DNA from 3 places in the Alishewanella sp. SMS8 genome. Region 1 is predicted to be linked to each of the others. Evidence: predicted binding sites of a transcription regulator. Region 1 holds the regulator's gene; each other region holds the start of a gene.
The links. Region 1 encodes FNR, which switches genes on or off when oxygen is low (the NO sensors DNR and NnrR bind a similar motif). Its sites were predicted from a motif close to TTGATCTAGATCAA; they were not measured.
Positions count from the first base shown of each region.

Region 2: the regulator FNR is predicted to act here: its motif matches at 2,742-2,755, upstream of ORJ01_RS06225 (GbsR/MarR family transcriptional regulator).
Region 3: the regulator FNR is predicted to act here: its motif matches at 2,324-2,337, upstream of apt (adenine phosphoribosyltransferase).

Region 1 covers NZ_JAPJEA010000001.1:165,217-171,555, forward strand. Annotated here, with positions in the region: gene ORJ01_RS00805 (heavy metal translocating P-type ATPase) at 1-322, shown strand, start outside; gene ccoS (cbb3-type cytochrome oxidase assembly protein CcoS) at 319-498, shown strand; gene ORJ01_RS00815 (sulfite exporter TauE/SafE family protein) at 488-1,162, shown strand; gene fnr (fumarate/nitrate reduction transcriptional regulator Fnr) at 1,198-1,902, shown strand; gene uspE (universal stress protein UspE) at 2,000-2,932, shown strand; gene ttcA (tRNA 2-thiocytidine(32) synthetase TtcA) at 3,001-3,921, shown strand; gene ORJ01_RS00835 (glucosaminidase domain-containing protein) at 4,122-4,997, opposite strand; gene ORJ01_RS00840 (pyridoxal phosphate-dependent aminotransferase) at 5,224-6,339, shown strand, end outside.
Region 2 covers NZ_JAPJEA010000001.1:1,343,419-1,349,757, reverse strand. Annotated here, with positions in the region: gene ORJ01_RS06235 (cytochrome d ubiquinol oxidase subunit II) at 1-737, opposite strand, end outside; gene ORJ01_RS06230 (cytochrome ubiquinol oxidase subunit I) at 737-2,113, opposite strand; gene ORJ01_RS06225 (GbsR/MarR family transcriptional regulator) at 2,135-2,686, opposite strand; tRNA gene ORJ01_RS06220 (tRNA-Leu) at 2,978-3,064, shown strand; gene ORJ01_RS06215 (methyl-accepting chemotaxis protein) at 3,513-5,132, shown strand; gene ORJ01_RS06210 (methyl-accepting chemotaxis protein) at 5,167-6,339, opposite strand, start outside.
Region 3 covers NZ_JAPJEA010000001.1:707,670-714,008, forward strand. Annotated here, with positions in the region: gene dnaX (DNA polymerase III subunit gamma/tau) at 1-1,521, opposite strand, end outside; gene apt (adenine phosphoribosyltransferase) at 1,564-2,112, opposite strand; gene ORJ01_RS03190 (TonB-dependent siderophore receptor) at 2,459-5,443, opposite strand; gene ORJ01_RS03195 (TonB-dependent receptor domain-containing protein) at 5,947-6,339, opposite strand, start outside.

The DNA.
Region 1 (6,339 bases):
GCTGGGTGACGGTATTAACGATAGTCCGAGCTTTAACGCTGCGCATATTTCAGTTGCGGTGCAATCTGGCACCGATTTATCGAAAAACCAAGCAGATGTGGTATTTTTAAAAGCCGATTTACGCTTATTACAAAACCTTCTTCAAGGTGGCAAACAAACCTCCCGGGTGATCAAGCAGAACCTTGGCTGGTCAGTGGGCTACAATCTGGTTATTATCCCTTTAGCCGTTGCGGGTTTTGTTTCCCCTTACATTGCCGTGATTGGCATGTCGTTTAGCTCGCTGTTAGTGGTATCCAATTCATTGAGGTTACTGAAAAAATGAGCATTATCTATGTACTGATCCCGATTGCCATCCTGTTTGTGGCTATTGGCATCGGTATCTTCTTTTGGGCGGTGCGCTCAAAGCAATTTGAAGATTTAGAAAAAGAAGGCTTAAGTATCTTGTTCGACGAAGATAAGCCCAAAGTGATACCACCGAACAAGCCTGATGAACATTGATTATGTCGCGGCGCTGCTGATTGGTTTTTTAGGCAGCAGCCATTGTTTAGTCATGTGCGGTGGTATTGTTGCCGCCTTGCAATTTGCCATGCCGGCCCAAAGTGCTTGGCAAAAGTTTCGCTTACAATTGTTGTTAAGCCTTGGCCGCTTGATTACCTATACCTGCTTTGGTGGCTTGGTCGGTTATTTTGGTGCGACCGCCATGGGCATTACCGGAGCCACTTTTATTGGGTTGCGTTTATTGGCCGGCTTATTATTACTGGCAATGGCGCTGTATATTGCCCGGCTTTGGTTTGGTTTAACGCGTTTAGAGCGCGCAGGGCAAGGTTTGTGGCGCTTTATCCAACCTTATACGAAGCGCTTATTACCGCTTGATAGCAGTGTTAAAGCCCTAAGCTATGGCATGTTATGGGGCTTTTTGCCTTGTGGTTTGGTTTATTCAACCCTTAGTTGGAGTTTAGCCAGCGGCAGTGCCAGTAGCGGTGCACTGATCATGTTACTTTTTGGCGTCGGCACCTTACCTGCGTTACTGGTATTTGGCTCCGCGGCTAATAGCCTAGTCAAACTAAAAAACCAACTATGGTTTCGTTACAGTGCGGCATTACTGTTAGCGGTTTATGGTTTTTACACGATATGGCTTGCTTTGCATAGACTAGTTTTTTAAGCTGTTACCCTATTAAGGGTAAAAGGGTGTGTGTGATGCAACGTTCAGCTATAAATTGTCAGGATTGCGGTTTTAGTCAGCTGTGTTTACCGTTTTCGCTCAGTGAGCAAGAAATGAGCAAACTTGATGATATCATTCAGCGAAAGCGCCCTTTGCACAAAGGCGATATGTTGTTTGAAAGCGGTAACGAGCTTAAATCGCTATATGCCATCCGCACGGGCTCTTTTAAAACCTTCACGCTCACCTCACAAGGTGAGCAGCAAATCACCGGCTTTCATTTACCTGGCGATGTCATTGGTTTTGACGCCATCAATACTGAAAAACATGCCAGCTATGCTGAAGCCTTAGAAACCGGTATGATTTGTGAAATACCCTATCAAAACCTTGAAAATCTGTTAAGTCAATTACCTAAACTACGCCAGCAAATGATGCGTTTAATGAGCCAAGATATTCAATCTGATCAACAAATGATGTTGCTGTTAAATCGTAAAACCGCAGAGCAAAAATTGGCAACTTTTTTAAATCATTTGGCTTCTCGTTATGGCAATCGTGGTTTTTCTGAAAAAGCCTTCCGGCTCAGTATGACCCGCAGCGACATTGGTAATTATTTGGGCTTGACCGTAGAAACCATCAGCCGTTTGCTGAGTAAAATGCACAAAGATGAAATCATTCAAGTTGATGGCAAGCTTATCACCATTTTGGATGCCCCCAGCTTAACCGCGCTTTCAGGCCAATGTTAACTCCCTTTAACTTGATATAGCACAAACATAAATCCCTATTAATCGCTTATCTTGGTCTACACTTAGATAAGCTGATTGACTTAAGAGGGAAGCTTTAATGTCTATTTACAATAATGTGTTAGTGGTTTTAGATCCGAGCGCTGATGAGCAAAAAGCGCTCGATAGAGCCATCGAACTTGCCCGCAAACAAGGCTGTCAACTGACCGCTTTTCTTAGTGTTTATGAATTCTCTTACGAGATGACCACCATGTTATCGGGTGACGAGCGCGAATCGATGAAACAGTCGGTGATTAAAGATCGCGAGCTTTGGGTCAAAACCTTTTTAGAACAACCCAGCGCCTTGGGTTTAAACATCAAAATGCACGTGGTTTGGCACAATCGCCCCTTTGAAGCCGTGGTGAAAACCGTCTTAGATAATGATTATGATCTGGTGATCAAAGGGACGCATGATCATGATGTTTTAAAATCGATGATTTTTACGCCGACCGATTGGCATATTTTGCGTAAATGTCCTTGCCCAGTATTGTTAGTTAAAGATCATGCATGGCCTGCTAAAGGCAATATCATTGCTGCCGTTAATGCGGGTAGTGAGCAAGAACATCACCTGTCATTAAATCAACGGGTGATCCACAAAGCACAACAAATGTCGCAATTACTCGATGCTAAGGTGCATTTAGTCAATGCCTATCCCGGCACCCCGGTGAATATCGCGATTGAGATCCCCGAGTTTAATCCACAAGAATACAATGACACCCTTCGCCGCCATCATAAAGATGCGATATTAAGTCTGGCCGAAAAACATCAAATTAGTAACGAGCAATGTCATGTGTTAGAAGGTATGCCCGAAGACGTGATCCCGAAACTGGCCAAAAAGCTGGATGCCGAAATGGTCATTATCGGCACTATTGGGCGTACGGGCTTATCCGCGGCGATCATTGGTAATACCGCTGAACATGTCATCGACCGCCTAGATTGCGATGTATTAGCCATGAAACCGGCTGACTTTATTTGTCCGCTTGAAAAAAGCTAATTATCAGACTTTGGTAAAGGCGCGAGGTTGGGTATAATGAGCGCCTTTTTTCTGGCGGGTAGTTACTGATGTCGCACGCAGCACAAGCAAAAGCTCAATACAATCTGAACAAATTACACAAAAGATTGCGCCGGGGTGTGGGTCAAGCCATTGCTGATTTCGGCATGATTGAAGAAGGTGATAAGATCATGGTCTGCCTTTCTGGCGGCAAAGACTCTTACACCATGCTCGATATCCTGATGAATTTACAGCAATCCGCGCCGGTAAATTTTAGCCTTATTGCCGTTAACCTCGATCAAAAACAACCTGGCTTCCCTGCTGAGGTATTACCTCAGTATTTAAACCAGCTGGGTATTGAATATCTGATTGTTACTGAAGATACCTACTCGATAGTCAAAGATAAAATTCCAGAGGGTAAAACCACCTGTTCGCTGTGTTCACGTTTGCGCCGGGGCATTTTATATCGTACTGCAAAAGAGCTGGGCGCCACTAAAATTGCATTAGGCCATCATCGTGATGATATGCTTGAAACCCTGTTTTTAAACATGTTTTATGGTGGCAAGATGAAATCGATGCCGCCTAAACTGGTCAGTGACAACGGTGAACATATCGTGATCCGACCTTTAGCTTATTGCAAAGAAAAAGACATTGAAAAATACGCTGTCGCGCGTGAGTTTCCGATCATCCCTTGTAACCTTTGTGGCTCACAAGACGGCCTGCAGCGCCAAGTGGTCAAAGAAATGCTGCAAGATTGGGATAAACGCTTTCCTGGGCGCATCGAGACCATGTTTCAAGCCATGCAAAACATCGTGCCATCACATTTAGCAGATAAATCGCTGTTTAATTTCGCAGGGCTGACGAAGGGTGACGCTTTAGCGACTGAGGGTGATTTAGCATTTGATAAAGCGACCATCCCCAGCATTCCGGTTGGCTTAGAAATAGATAACGAAGATGAGCAGCCGCTGCTACAAGCGGTCGAGTTAAACTAGCTCCTTGATTATCTCTGCGCTTTAACTTGGCATCATGCTGTTAGAGCGCAGCTTTTCACATCGGCATTGCAGCGCGATATGCCAGCCTGCCTTTGATAACCATGCTGCACCTTGGCTTATGCGCACTTGGCTTCTTAGCTGTGATGTCCAGCTAAAACCATACCCAACAGCACATCGCAGCGCAGGAAATAGCAATCAGCTTAATCTTCTAAAAAACGTCGATTATAACGGATCATGGCGGTTATCTCTTCGATGTACTCTTCACCACGTTCAGAATAAGCATGCAACCCATGCGCCAATGCTTCACCACGTATGGGGCGATCCTCTTCACGCAACTTCCAGCGGATTTGGCGTAACGACTCATAGGTATGAAAAGTATTCAGATTATAAAAATAACTGCTAATCGCTGCGGCGGCATCTTCAAATCGGGCCACTTCGTGAAACTGATCTTCAGCACGATTTAATGGCACGAGGCCACAGCCCTCCCGAAAGCACCATTGCCCAAAAAAGTTATAGCCTTCCACGGCAAAACGACTAGTGCCCCAAGCCGACTCATTGGCTGCCTGCATTAAGACTAAACTCTCCGGAATAATATCCACGCGCAACAGTAATTCTTGCAGCGATGCCATATCCGTTTCAGTAATATCTAAGCGGAACTCATCATACAAACTATAAAGAAAGGCATATTCGTCGATATGTAAGCGCATATTCTTACGCTTTTTATCTTCAATTTCTAATAATTGCTCGCGCAATAACAGCAAGCGTTGATTTTCGCGACGCACGTGAGGGCGCAAATAATCAAAAAAAGCTTTTTTCTTTTTACGGACATCCGTAATGGCATTAAAGTCGGGTAACGGCCGAGCGGGAATTTCAGAGCGAGGATAAGCCAACCGCTGTAGCAGTTTTTTCTGATCAGCCTGCGATAATGCAGACAGCCGAGTTGGGATCTGCCATTGCTCGAAAGACTCGAGCGAATCGCTTTCTTTTAATGGTTCGAGTTGGCTAAAAGGGCTTAACGTGGCAATCAGCACCCCTAACCAAAACAATACCAGCAATAATTTTCGGAAAAACAGCATTAACCACCTTTGTCATGAAACAACAATTCAACACTATTAGAACGTATTATTATTATTTAGCCTGCCATTCTACCGCCTTAGTCTGCTAGATTCGACCAAAAGTTGCCACGCTGGGTTTTTTTACGCATTTTATGCTGAAATCATTGCAAATTTAGTCTGTCTGATAAAAACTGGCTTGGTAAGATTTAGCTGTCTGGATGGATATAACGGGGTAAATGGCGAAGATATGAAACCAATTGAACGTTCAACTAAGTTAGATGGGGTATGTTATGACATCCGTGGGCCAGTTGCTCGAGAAGCCAAGCGCATGGAAGAAGAAGGTCATCGGATCCTAAAACTCAATATTGGTAACCCTGCCCCATTTGGTTTTGAAGCACCCGATGAAATTCTCAAGCACGTTATTCATAATTTGCCAACGGCACAGGGCTATTCTGATTCACAAGGTATCTATCCGGCGCGAGTGGCTGTCGCGCAATATTATCAACAACGGGGTATTCGTGGTGCCGATGCCGATGATGTTTATATCGGTAATGGCGTCTCTGAATTGATATTGATGGCCTTACAAGGTTTATTGAATACCGCCGATGAAGTGTTAGTGCCGATGCCCGATTATCCGCTATGGACTGCCGCAGTTAATTTAGCGGGGGGCAAAGCGGTACATTATTTATGTGATGAACAGCAAGACTGGTATCCTTCGCTTGAGGATATTAAAGCGAAGATCAGCAAAAAAACCCGTGCTATCGTGTTAATCAACCCGAATAACCCAACCGGTGCGGTGTACAGCCCTGAATTCTTACGTGAACTGCTTGAAATCGCCCGGCAACATAAGCTGGTGGTGATGAGTGATGAGATCTACGACAAAGTCTTATACGACGGTACAGAGCATGTCAGCACGGCAGCATTAGCAGATGATTTAGTAATGCTGACCTTTGGTGGCTTATCTAAAAATTACCGCATAGCCGGTTTTCGCATCGGTTGGTTGTTTATCTCTGGTGCAAAAAAGCTCGCCAAAAACTATATCGAGGGTTTAAATATCCTGGCCTCGATGCGGTTATGTGCCAATGTGCCCTGCCAGCACGCCGTACAAACGGCACTGGGCGGCTATCAAAGCATTAATGAGCTTACCGTTCCTGGTGGCCGTTTATACGATCAAATGGATTTGGCGCACAAGTTGGTCAATGAGATTGATGGAGTAAGCTGCATGCGCCCAAAAGGCGCCATGTATCTCTTCCCCAAAATTGATTTAAAGAAATATCATATTAAAGATGACGAACTGTTTGTGTTAGATTTTTTACGGCAACACAAAGTGCTGTTAGTGCATGGTCGCGCCTTTAACTGGCCA
Region 2 (6,339 bases), 1.2 Mb from region 1:
TTCAAGGCCAAATAACCAATAACAAACATGGCAAAGCACAACAACGGGATCGCAGCAAAGAAATAGGCTAATGGCGGTTCAGTCCACACTTGTAACACGTTAGCGTTGACCATAGGGTTAATCAGGCTCACCGCCAAGATCCCGCTGAGCGTTAACACGCCCGCTATTTTACAGTGCTTAATGGCATGCAGTTGCAGCTCACCGCTGGTTTTGCCAATCAGCCAGGCATTACCAATCATCGCATAGGCGGCCGTAACACACAGACCGCTGAAGCACGCGAAAATAATACTGCCCGTATGATACTGTAAACCCATCACATAAATGCCCAGCATAAAGCCCTGACTGAAGGTTGCTAACAGCGATCCGGCTTTAAAGGTGTAATCCCAGTACACTTTACGCTGAGTTTTTACCTTAGCCCGAAAGTCAAAGGCAACACCGCGTAAAATTAAGCCGATGAGTAACATGGCCGTGGGCAAATATAACGCATGTAAGATAGCGCTGTGCGCGGCGGGAAAGGCAACCAGTAACAAACCTACCGCCAATACGAGCCAAGTTTCATTGGCATCCCAAAACGGGCCAATCGAGGCAATGGCCGTATCGCGCCAAGCTTCGTTGCCCATCGGTAGGGTGATGCCGACCCCTAAATCATAACCATCTAAAATGGCATAGAGTAAAATCGACAGGGCAGTCAGGCCACCAAAAACCAGGGCCAAATGTTCGGCCGTTAACCAATTCATCATGCTGAAGCTCCTGTGGCTTTGTCAGTGGCTGGCGCGTTTTCAGGTAAACCTGGCATCGTCAGATCATACTCTTCTACTTCTACCGCACGCTTGGCTAACCAGAACAGCGTTTTGATATAGAGCACCAGCAACACGGCATACAGCACTAAATATAAGCCTAGGGTTAGCGCGACATGCTCACTTGGCACGGTAGTTACCGCGTCACGTGTTTTTAATAAGCCATACACTAAGTAGGGCTGCCGTCCAATTTCGGTGACATACCAGCCGGCTAGGGTGGCGACCCAGCCCGAGAACGTCATACCGATAAGGAGTTTTAAATGCAGCGGTGTCAGCGTTTTATGCCTCACTAGTTTAATACTGCTCCACCAAGCCACTAGCAGCATCAGCATGCCGATTCCCACCATAACGCGGAAGCTATAAAACACTGGCGCAACGGGCGGATGCTCGCCGACAAATTCATTTAAACCTTTCAGTTCGCCATTCGCATCGTGCGTTAAAATTAAACTGGCTAATTTCGGGATCTCAATTGCAAAGCGATTTTGCTGGGTTTCGGCATCGGGAATGGCAAATAACACCAGAGGTGCGCCTTTTTCGGTATGCCAAATACCTTCCATTGCCGCGATCTTTTGCGGTTGATGTTCTAAGGTGTTTAAGCCATGGAAATCACCGACCAATGCCTGAGTGGGCGCTAAAATTGCCGCAGTAAATAAAGCGGTTTTCAGCGTCAGTTTCGGGGCTTTTTTGTTATCGCCACGTAATAAGCGATAGGCAGAAATACCGGCCACCAGGAAACAAACGGTGAGGGCCGAGGCCAGCAACATATGCATAAAGCGATAGGGAAAAGACGGGTTAAAAATAATCGCGAACCAGTCGGTGGCATGGACTACGCCATCGCGCATTTCAAAACCTGCTGGCGTTTGCATCCATGAATTCAGCACTAAGATCCAAAATGCCGAGAAGGTGGTGCCTAAGGCGACTAAAAAAGTGGCGAGGGTATGCGCCCAGCGCGGCACTTTATGAAAACCAAATAACATAATACCGAGCATGGTAGCTTCAAGAAAAAACGCTGTTAATATTTCATAGGCCAGTAAGGGTCCAGCAATATTACCGATGGTTTCCATAAAACCAGGCCAGTTAGTGCCAAACTGAAACGACATGGTGATGCCGCTAACGACACCCAGTGCAAAGGTTAGCGCAAACACTTTTACCCAAAAGCGATAAGCACGCATCCAAACCGGATGCTTTGAAAAGTCGAAGCGTAACTTGAAGTAAAATAACAACCAACCTAAGGCAATGGTAATGGTTGGGAACAGGATATGAAAACTAATATTGGCCGCAAATTGAATACGCGACAGAATTAACGTGTCTAACATAACCACCTCAGCAATAGGCTATTAAGCGTCTTTTTTCGAGCGAAACTTTTCGGTAAATTCCAACACCTTGCCAACACCAGAGCCAAGCTTCATTAATGTGTTTAACTTTTCAGGCGATAACGACTGCAAGCTTTGTGTCCAGTCGGTAATGTTTTCGAGTAAATCATGGATTTCGGTAATGCGCTGTTGTGCAAAGCGCTCTTCTTTATTTGCCGCTTCATCCATCATAATGTCGCGCAGCAGTGACAGCGTTGGGTCCATTTCACGCTTACGGCGCTCTTCAAACACCTTATTGGCCATGTCCCAAATGCTGCCGCGACAACAATAGTATTCTTTGCGATCACCGGCTTTATGTTGCACTTGTACTAGTTGCCAACTGCCCAGCTCTTTTAAACCCATGCTGACGTTGCCACGAGAAATACCCAATAACTCGGCAATATCATTGGCGCAGATCGGCTCTTCACTCACTACTAGCAAGGCATAAATTTGCCCAACGGTGCGGTTAAATCCCCAGCGGCTTCCCATCTCACCGAAGTGGTAAACAAAGGATTCAATCATTGGTGTCATTTGCATAACTCGGACCTTACTGAACTTTCAGAAATTTCTGAAACTATTGTACGCTCAGATTTTGATCCTGATCAATGTGTTTCTAGAAAATTTATATTAAGCCCTGGGAAGATGCTGAGCAGTTGCTGAAGCAGACGCCGGCATGAAATCGTTGTCGAGTTGTGCTGATACAGTTGATTTTGTTCGATAAAGCATCAGTTGCGCGCTGATTAGCAGATAATTTCAGAAATCGCTTGCAAAAATGGCTGAGCTTGCATAATATTCGCGCCGTTCTGTCGGTACTAATCAGTACTCGTTGCCCGGGTGGTGAAATCGGTAGACACAAGGGATTTAAAATCCCTCGAGGGAAACCTCGTGCCGGTTCAAGTCCGGCCCCGGGCACCATTTTATTTCTGCGCTTTTTCTCCCTTTTCCACACTAATTTGTGTTTGTTAATTGTCTGCAATATCCTTATCTATAGTCTTGTTTTTGTTCTGATTGTGTCTCTTGTCGTCACACCATACGGCTTTATAAAAACTGAAGTTTATGCAAGTTTGCTTTTATCACTTCAATCCTAGTTCATACGGTTCGTTTTGTACGACAAAATGTGACTCAACATGTCAAGGTTTAATAGTGATCTGATAAGCGGCAGACTGGTCAAATTGGCTAACTCGATAACATTGCCAATAGACAGGGCAGTGATTGTTAGTATTGGATTTATAACAACATTGCCGATTAAAAAGCTGCTATACCGCGTATTTACTGCTAGAGTAAATGAATAAACACACCCTTTATTTTATGGGGGTAGTTTTATTGGCATAAACTATCTCTAAATGGATCAATGAGGCACCCTATGTTCAGGTCATTAAGTATTCAAAAACGATTGCTTAGCGCATTTGGAGCGCTCGTTTTGATGTTAGCGGGTTTGGGCGCATATAACCTGAACACGATGTCTGATATTCGCGATCGAGCGAGTCAAGTCGAAACCAATATTCTACCTTCGTTGATGAATTTGGCAGACTTAAATCTAAATGTAACTCGCTTGCGGGTATTAACCTTAAGACTGATGCTAACAACGGATATTCGCCAAGAAGGCGAAACCCTACAATTAGTTGAAAATGTCCGGGCAGAGGTTAAGAAAAACGTATCAGCTTATGAAAGCGTGATTACGCTTGCAGAAGAGAGACAAGTGTTCAATGTCTTTAAAAAAGCAGAAGAAAGTTATCTAGACATTCAACAGCAAGTGATTGATTTGCTAAAGCAAGATGAAACGGGGGAAGCCTTAGATCTGTTGCCTCAGATGAATGGCTTAGAAAATACCCTTACCCAAAATTTGTTAAAGTTAACTAGCATAAATCAGCAGTCTGTCGCTGATTCTCGAACCGCTTCGATTGCGGCTTATGAAAGCGCTAAGTTGGTTGTTATCGCATTAATTGCGTTAGCCGTAATTACTGCTATTGCGATAGCGTTAATGATTTCAAAAAGTATTAATCAGCCTTTATCGCAGGTTATTGAGTCAGCTCAGTTTATTGCCAACAGTGATTTAACGCGGGATGTTTGTCGTGATGGTAATGATGAACTGACTAAATTAGCGCAAGCCATTTCGCAAATGCAAACTAATTTGCGTGAAGCGATCGGTCATATCTCTAGTTCAGCCAGTCAGCTGGCTTCTGCAGCGGAAGAGTTAAATGCGGTGACGGATGAATCCGCTCGTGCTATTCAACTTCAAAATGATGAAGTGCAACAAGCTGCTACTGCGATAACCGAAATGAGCTCTGCGGTGGATGAAGTGGCGGCAACGGCTATGCAAACCTCGGAAGCGTCTATCCAATCCGCTGCCTTAGCAGAAGATGGCAGTAAAAAAGTACTGCAAACCCGCACTGTTATCGACAAGATGAATGCCGATGTCCGGCAAAGTACCAGTGTGATTAATGTCTTAGCTGAAAAAGTGTCTTCGATTAACCAGGTATTAGAGGTAATTCGTAGCGTAGCAGAGCAAACGAACTTACTGGCACTGAATGCGGCCATTGAAGCCGCTCGAGCGGGGGATGCCGGCCGTGGTTTTGCCGTGGTCGCCGATGAAGTGCGTAGTTTAGCGCATCGCACTCAAACCTCGACTGGGGAAATTGAATTAATGATCAATCAGGTGCAAGCCTCGGTAAAAGAAGCCGTTAGTGCAATGGGCTTAATTAGCAGCAATGTGGATAATGCACAAAACGTGGCAATTGAAGCGGCCACGGCGTTAACACGTATTGCGGAAAACATCACCAGTATTAGTGATCAAAACCACGTTATCGCCAGCGCAGCCGAAGAGCAATCGAAAGTGGCACGGGAAATTGATCGAAGTATTATTACCATTAGCGACCTTGCCAATCAAACGGCAACTGGCTCGCATCAAACCACGGCCAGTGCTTCAGAGCTGTCTCGTTTAGCGACACAACTAAACGAGTTAGTTAGCCGCTTTAAAGTGTAATGCGCTAGATAGCGCCAGTTATGCTGGCGCTTTTTTAGGCACGAAACTTGTTCACTTCTAGCCTTAGCATTTTAGCTTGGTTGGCCACATCGTCACTTAATTGATTGGTTTTTACTGCTACGTCAGCAGTGTCCTCAGATAAGTCACGAATTTTTACTACATTACGATTGACCTCAGCTGCAACAGAGCTTTGCTCTTCAATTGCGGTAGCGACTTGAGTGGTCATGTCCATTATATTTGATACAGCGTTGGTAATGGTTTGAAGTAACTCACTGGCTGCCGCTGCTTGAGTTGCGCTTCGCCCCCCCTCGTCACCACATTCCTGCATGATCTTGGTAATGCCCTTAGTGCGTTCTTGCAGTTTTTGAATAATACCTTCAATTTGATGAGTCGATTGCTGGGTTCGCTGTGCAAGTGTTCTCACTTCATCTGCAACCACCGCAAAGCCTCGGCCGGCATCCCCCGCTCGAGCGGCTTCGATGGCGGCATTCAGTGCCAGCAAATTCGTTTGTTCGGCAATACTTCTGATGACGTCTAGCACTGAACCAATACTGGTACTGTCTTTTTGTAACTCAACTGCTGATAAATTGGCGTGTTGTAAACGCTCAGCAAGAGCATGCACATAGGTAACCGTATCATTAACTTGTTTCTGTCCTTTTTGTGCATGCTCATTGGCCGTTTGCGCGGTATTGGATGCGGCTTCCGTATTTGTCGCAATTTCCTGAATAGTTGCGCCCATCTCGGTTACTGCCGTCGCGACCATATCGGTTTCACCTTGTTGTGCTTGCGTCACGTCTGCGGTACTCGCTGCAGTCTTTGCAAGTTCAACCGTGACTTTATCTAATGTCTCCAAAGAATGATTCACTGATTTTACTAAATTTTGGACATCGGAAAGCAAGGAGTTCATGTCCTGACCGAGAGCTGAAATTTCATCTTTACCAGTGAGTTGCAAGCGTAGGGTAAAATCTTTATTTGTTCGTATCTTTGCTAAATCGCTTGAGGCTTGGCTAATGGGTTTATTGATACTACGAGCAATTAAACTTACCAAAGAGATCACCAAAAAGATGATCAGCACAAATAGGCCAAGGCTCAATCTATTAATTTTTTGCATAGCCAGCTCAAAACGACTGCTAAGCTGCTCTGACATATCTGCAAGTAAGGTTTCTGTTGCTTGGATTTGTTGGCGCATATTCCCCTCTAGCCCTTC
Region 3 (6,339 bases), 540 kb from region 1:
TAAACGTCGAGGTAATTCAGACTGAGGCAGCGCCATCGGGCGCTCAGGCTTTTTTCCTGCGACTGTCTCCACCGCTGGCGGTGCTGCCGTCACTTGCACCCCACGCCGAGCCATAATACGCGCGGTTCCCTCATCTATCGCCGATGCTACTGGAGTAGCGCTATGCTTATCAGGCGTGGTAATCGGGTTATTGCCTAAGGCCGTGTTAGGCATTGTAGCACTGGCGATTAACGTTTCTGTTGGCGCCGAGGCTATTGCCGCCGCCTCATTGGGTTGGTGTGGTTCAGCTGCCGCAGAGGTTACCTGACTTGGCGCAGTAACGGGCGCCATAGCGTGTGGAGCAATTGGCGCAGCCATTACGGCTGGGCGTGCCTGAGGTGTCGAGGCGGCTGGTGTTGATAGCGCTTGAGTTGGCGCCGAACTTTGCGGCTCTGTGCGGCTCGCGGGTACAAAGGCCATGGCGCGTAATAACGCCATTTCTAGCCCGACCACCGGCTCTGGAGCAAAAGGGAGCTCCTTCTTGCCACTGATTAACAATTGATAATACAACTGTACCGCCTCAGGCGCTAAATGCGCAGCCCAGTAACGGATCATTTCGGCTTGTTCAGATAAGTCTGCCGCAGCAGGCTGCAGTTGTGTTAGCGCGGTAAGATGCAACAGCGACAACATATCATCTAACACCTGCTGATAATCGGACTGTTGACTTAACAGTTCTTGTAACGCCTGCTGCAGCTGCGGCATATCTGCGGCTAACAGCGCACTCAGTAAACTTACAGCAAAACGGGTATCTAATAAGCCCAACATCTGACGCACGGTTTCAACTGTAAGATTGCTATTACTTAGCGCAATGGCTTGGTCGGTTAAACTTAATGAATCGCGTAAACTGCCTTTGGCCGCTTTAGCTAAGGCGGTGAGCGCAGCCGCTTCAAACGGGATCTGCTCGGCAGCGAGCACTTCGGTTAAATGCTGCTCAATTTGCACCGGCGTCAGGGCTTTTAAACTAAACTGTAAACAACGCGAGAGGACCGTGATGGGTAACTTTTGCGGATCAGTCGTTGCGAGCAAAAATTTGACGTGCGGCGGAGGTTCTTCCAGGGTTTTCAATAAAGCATTAAAACTATGCCGCGACAGCATATGCACTTCATCAATCAGGTACACTTTAAAACGACCACGACTGGGTGCATATTGCACGTTATCCAGTAGATCTCGGGTGTCTTCAACCTTAGTTCGAGAAGCCGCATCAATTTCGAGCAAATCAACAAAGTTGCCGGCATCAATTTCTTGGCAAGCACTACACTGGCCACAAGGCGTTGCGGTAATGCCCGTTTCACAATTTAAACTTTTGGCAAAAATACGGGCGATGGTCGTTTTACCGACACCACGGGTGCCGGTAAATAAATAAGCATGATGTAAGCGACTGCTGGTCAGGGCATTCGCCAACGCGGTTTTTACATGCTGTTGCCCTACCAACTCATTAAAATGACGTGGCCGCCATTTTCTTGCTAAAACCTGATAACTCATGCCCGCTTTCCTGCACCTAACATCACAGTGCCTAGCCTAAACTTATTCGCCTTGATACTCAACCAAACTGCAAAGTTTCAAGCCTAAGGCTTCAAGTCTTGCCACGCCCCCTAATTCAGGTAAAGCGATAACGAAGGCCGCATCTTCAACTTGACCGCCTAAACGACGCACTAATTGCACGGTAGCATCGATAGTACCGCCAGTGGCTAGCAAATCATCAACCAATAATACCTTATCACCTGCAGCGATGGCGTCAGCGTGTAATTCCAGCGCATCTTCACCATACTCTAAAGTGTAGGCCTGCGAGATACGTTCGCGAGGTAATTTTCCTGGTTTACGCACAGGCACGAACGAAATACCCAACGCATAAGCCAAAGGCGCCCCAAAAATAAAACCGCGAGATTCTGTACCAATAATCTTAGTTATACCTTGCTGCTGATAATGCGCCGCAAAGGCATTAATCACTTTTTTAAAACTGGGGCCATCTTGCATTAAGCTGGTGACATCCCGAAAAGTAATGCCAGGTTTTGGGTAGTTCTCTACCGTTTTGATCACACGCTTTAATTCAGCTGCTAATGCTTGATAATCCATTGCTTTACCCTTGTATTAAACCGATAAAAAAGCCGCCCGAGTGGCGGCTATCTGGCAAATGCAAAACTGCATTAACCCAATAACTGTACCCAGCGTAAAATGGGTACTAAACACAGCAAACTTACAAAAACAATTACAAATATCAGTATCTGTTTTGCATTCAAAGAGTCTTTAAAGTTTTCGTCAGCCATTTATTTCTACCGCGCAAAAATTGATTCAAATCAAAACTGGTGCTTATGGTAATGAATTTATGCCTATTTGAAAAGCATTAGGCTTGAATTATCACAAAAGAAAAGCCCCGTAAAACGGGGCTTTATTCAAACTATCACTAATTCGCTAGCGCCAATTAGAAATCGTAAGACATGTTCAAGAATGCACGACGGCCAATGAACTCATACTGAGAGTACAGGACAGAGTTACCCGCTGTCCGTACGCCAGCTGGAGAACCTTGTGGCGGTGCTTTATCAAACAAGTTTGCAATACCGAAGGTCACATCTACACCATAGATATCTCTTTGTACTGAAGCAGAGTGTAGGATGTAAGTAGGTGTTTCAGCAATAAACGTTGATGGCTGACCACGGTAAGTCGTTTGGTTACCGTTCGCGAAGTACTTATAATCGTCTGTGCCTGAAACATAACGCATGTTCCAAGTGTAACGCCAGCCGTCACGATTTAACGTGGTGCTTAACGTACCTACGTGCTTCGGATCACCTACATCACCGACATATTGCGAAGGTGTACTGTCAGGGAACTGCTTGAATGAACGCTCAAACTGAACCGTGTGATCTAAACGAATACGTAATGAACCAAAATCAAAATCATCTTGGTAAGTAAACAAGAAGTCAGTACCACGAACTTTTTGTTCTGCTACGTTGACATAACCACCACGTACGGTGTCAATACCAAAGTCGCCTGCTGCAGAACCATCACGACGCGTAAACTGGTCACAGAACGGTTCATTAGGGAAGTTTTCTGAACGGTAGCATAAGCCTAAAACAGTACCACCACCAATGTTAGACACTTGGCTGCTGATCACTACATCGTAGTAATCTGCTGAGAAGCCAAATTTGTCTTCCGGGCTCTTCCAAACAATACCGATACCTTTAGAGATTGAAGTTTCTGCTTCTAATACACCTGCACCGCCACCGGTGATCGAGGTCATAGAGCTACCTGGATTAACATAAGTTGCAGGCACACCATCAGCTTCACAGTTAGCTGCAACGCGCTGATCCAAAGTACCTTCAGCTAATCGACCCGCCCAGTTTAAACATGGATCGTTACCTGTTTGGTTCAAGAAACCCGTTTGGCCTTCTAAGAACAACTCAAACAGTGCTGGAGCACGGAATGAAGAACCACGAGAAGCACGAACCTGGAAGCCATTGCCGACAACCCAGTTTGCCGATACTTTAAACGTTGAATCAGAACCGTAGGTTGACACATCAGTCCAACGACCAGAAGCAGTGATATCCAAACTTTCCGCTAAGAACATATCACGTAAAACTGGCACAAACACTTCACTGTACACTGCACGAGTATTAGCTGAACCTGCGGTAATACCAGCACCGGTAGAACCCCATAAGTTGCCAGCTAAGGTGGCTTCACCTGGTACGTCATTTAACGCATCTTGTTGAAATGATGCACCGACTGCAGTACTGATCATACCGGCAGGTAATTCAAACAAATCACCGGTGATATAACCGTCGATAGTTGATTGACGATAAGTCGTTACACCATAATCAATATCAAATAAGAAGTCTTTAACGGCTTGAGATTGATTACCATTGATGTGATCTGGGCTTAACCAATCTACTGGTGTACAGGCCTTACCTGAAACAGGTGATACTGCACCGGCACATGGGCCACCGTATACAGCATCTTGTGCCATATTCATCGCATCAAATAGGATAACTTTGTTGTTATATGTACCTTTGTTGTAACTGTTTTGGAATGACACATCCCAAGACCAATCACCTAATGAGCCTTCTAAGCCTAATACGTAACGGCTGTAATCAATTGTCGTTTCACCGCCAGAGTGGTCAGTCATCGCAACAGGCATGAAACCTACAGCATCACCACCCCATCCATCAACTGTACCACCACGAATGTAACGTCTGTTACCTAATTGCGCGGTCCAGAATTGACGGAAACTGTTCACTTCAGTCTTACGCTGACTGTATATTAACTCAGAATAAGCTGAAATATTATCAGTTAAATCATAATCACCCATCATGAACACTGAAGCCACTTCGCTTTCTGGGATCATAGATTGCGCGTTTTGGAATGGGTGATCAGCATCAGCCCAGCCATCTGTTTCTTTATCGTAAGAAACAGGGTACCAACCGTTTGGCACAGAAATGTTATTAGGGCCAGGTGAAGTAATTAAGCTGTTAAAGGTTGGACGGTTAGCCGCCGCGAAAAAACCATCGTAGTCATATTGTGCTTTTACGCCAGTACGGAAGTTTGAGGCACCTGGTGCATAGTTGAAAATCCATACACCGTATTGCGAAGCGCTACAGTGGTAATCACCGGTACGTGGATCGATAGGATCAGTACGCTCACCTGGGTTAGCTTGGCTGTAGAATAAACGCTGGTTACAATCGAAGAAATCACGATCGCCACGCGCTAACTCAGTTTGCAAGTTATAGTCAGCTACAACGCGGAATGAACCACGGTCAAAGGTTTTGCCGTAAGTTGCATTTAAACGATAATTTTCACCGCCAGATTCAAATGGCTGGTCAAGGTTAACAGTAACGTTAGAACCATCGCCTTTTTTGGTGATGATGTTGATAACACCGGCTACTGCATCAGAACCGTATAAAGAAGACGCACCGTCTTTTAATACTTCAATACGCTCTACCGCAGATAAAGGAATTGAGTTTAAATCGAAAGCAGCAACTTGACCGCGAGTACCCGCAGGGCCAGCACGACGGCCGTTTAATAATACTAATGTGCGGTTAGCACCTAAACCACGCATAGAGATTGATTCGTTACCCGCACCACCGGCAGTGACGAAACCAACAGATAATGCTGATATTAATTGGCTTGAGCCAGCAGCAACAGTAGAAGTACGTAATAATTCGCCTAAAGTACTTAAACCTTGGTCTTTTGCTAACTCAGTGCTGATAATAGTAATAGGAGAAGCGCTGTCTAAACCATCAGTGCGGATGCGCGAGCCGACAACCTGAATGCGTTCAGTTTTTTCATCTTTTTTTGCTGTTTCGTCTTCTTCAGTCTCTTGCGCTGAAACAGAACCGGCAAATGCCAATGTTGTTGCAGCACCGAAAACCATTGCCAGCCGAACTGCTTTGCTTAGCTTGTTATTGGTGAACATATTTAACTCCCTGGATGACTCTTCAGAGTATCTCGTTGTTTTTTGTAGTCAGTCACATCTTTATGTGTGTCTGCTGAGAATCGCCCGAATACAATCTCGGTACAAGACTTCCCGATAATATGCAGCAAAAAAATTCAGGTCAAGATTAAAAGCATGTTATTAGTCGCAAAAATTGAACTTTTTGACACTATTTCTTTTTATGTGTTAACAAAACAATACACCCCACAAAAAACAAATAAAAACAAACACTTTAGCATCATTAAATTTACATTTGACACTCTTAACAGCATTTTTGGCTTCTAAATTAATTAGAAAGATTTAGCGAAAGTTTATGAAATAAATAAAATTCATTCTTCAGTTAACTCATAGTCAACCTTGCAGATAGCTTAACAAGTATCCACTACCGTTACTTGCTCAATAAACATGATACTTTTTTCATTGATGCAAAAAAAAACCTCTGACAATTGTCAGAGGTTTTTATTAACCGAATAACTTACGCAATATTAATATTTCAGAGAAATACCAAAACGGTAAGTACGGCCTAACATGTCATAGTAACCTGGGAAAGTGTTACCGTTGTTCACTGAAGTACTAGCAGCTTCACCACCAACGACTGGCGCGTCACGGTCGAACAAGTTGTCTACACCGAAACGGATAGTCAGGTTTTCAGAAGCGACATAGCTTGTGGCTAAGTCGAAGTAGCTGAATGAACCAATTTGACGGAAGGCTTCAAAAGTAGCAGCTTGTTGCGCAGTTTCACGCTCGATTGAACCTAAGTAACGCCATAACAGTGATACTGACAGGTCATTCATGTTCCAAGTAGTACGTTGTGTCGCTTTAATTTCGTGCTGTGGGTTACAGTTAGTACCATAGAAACCATTACAATCAATCACTGA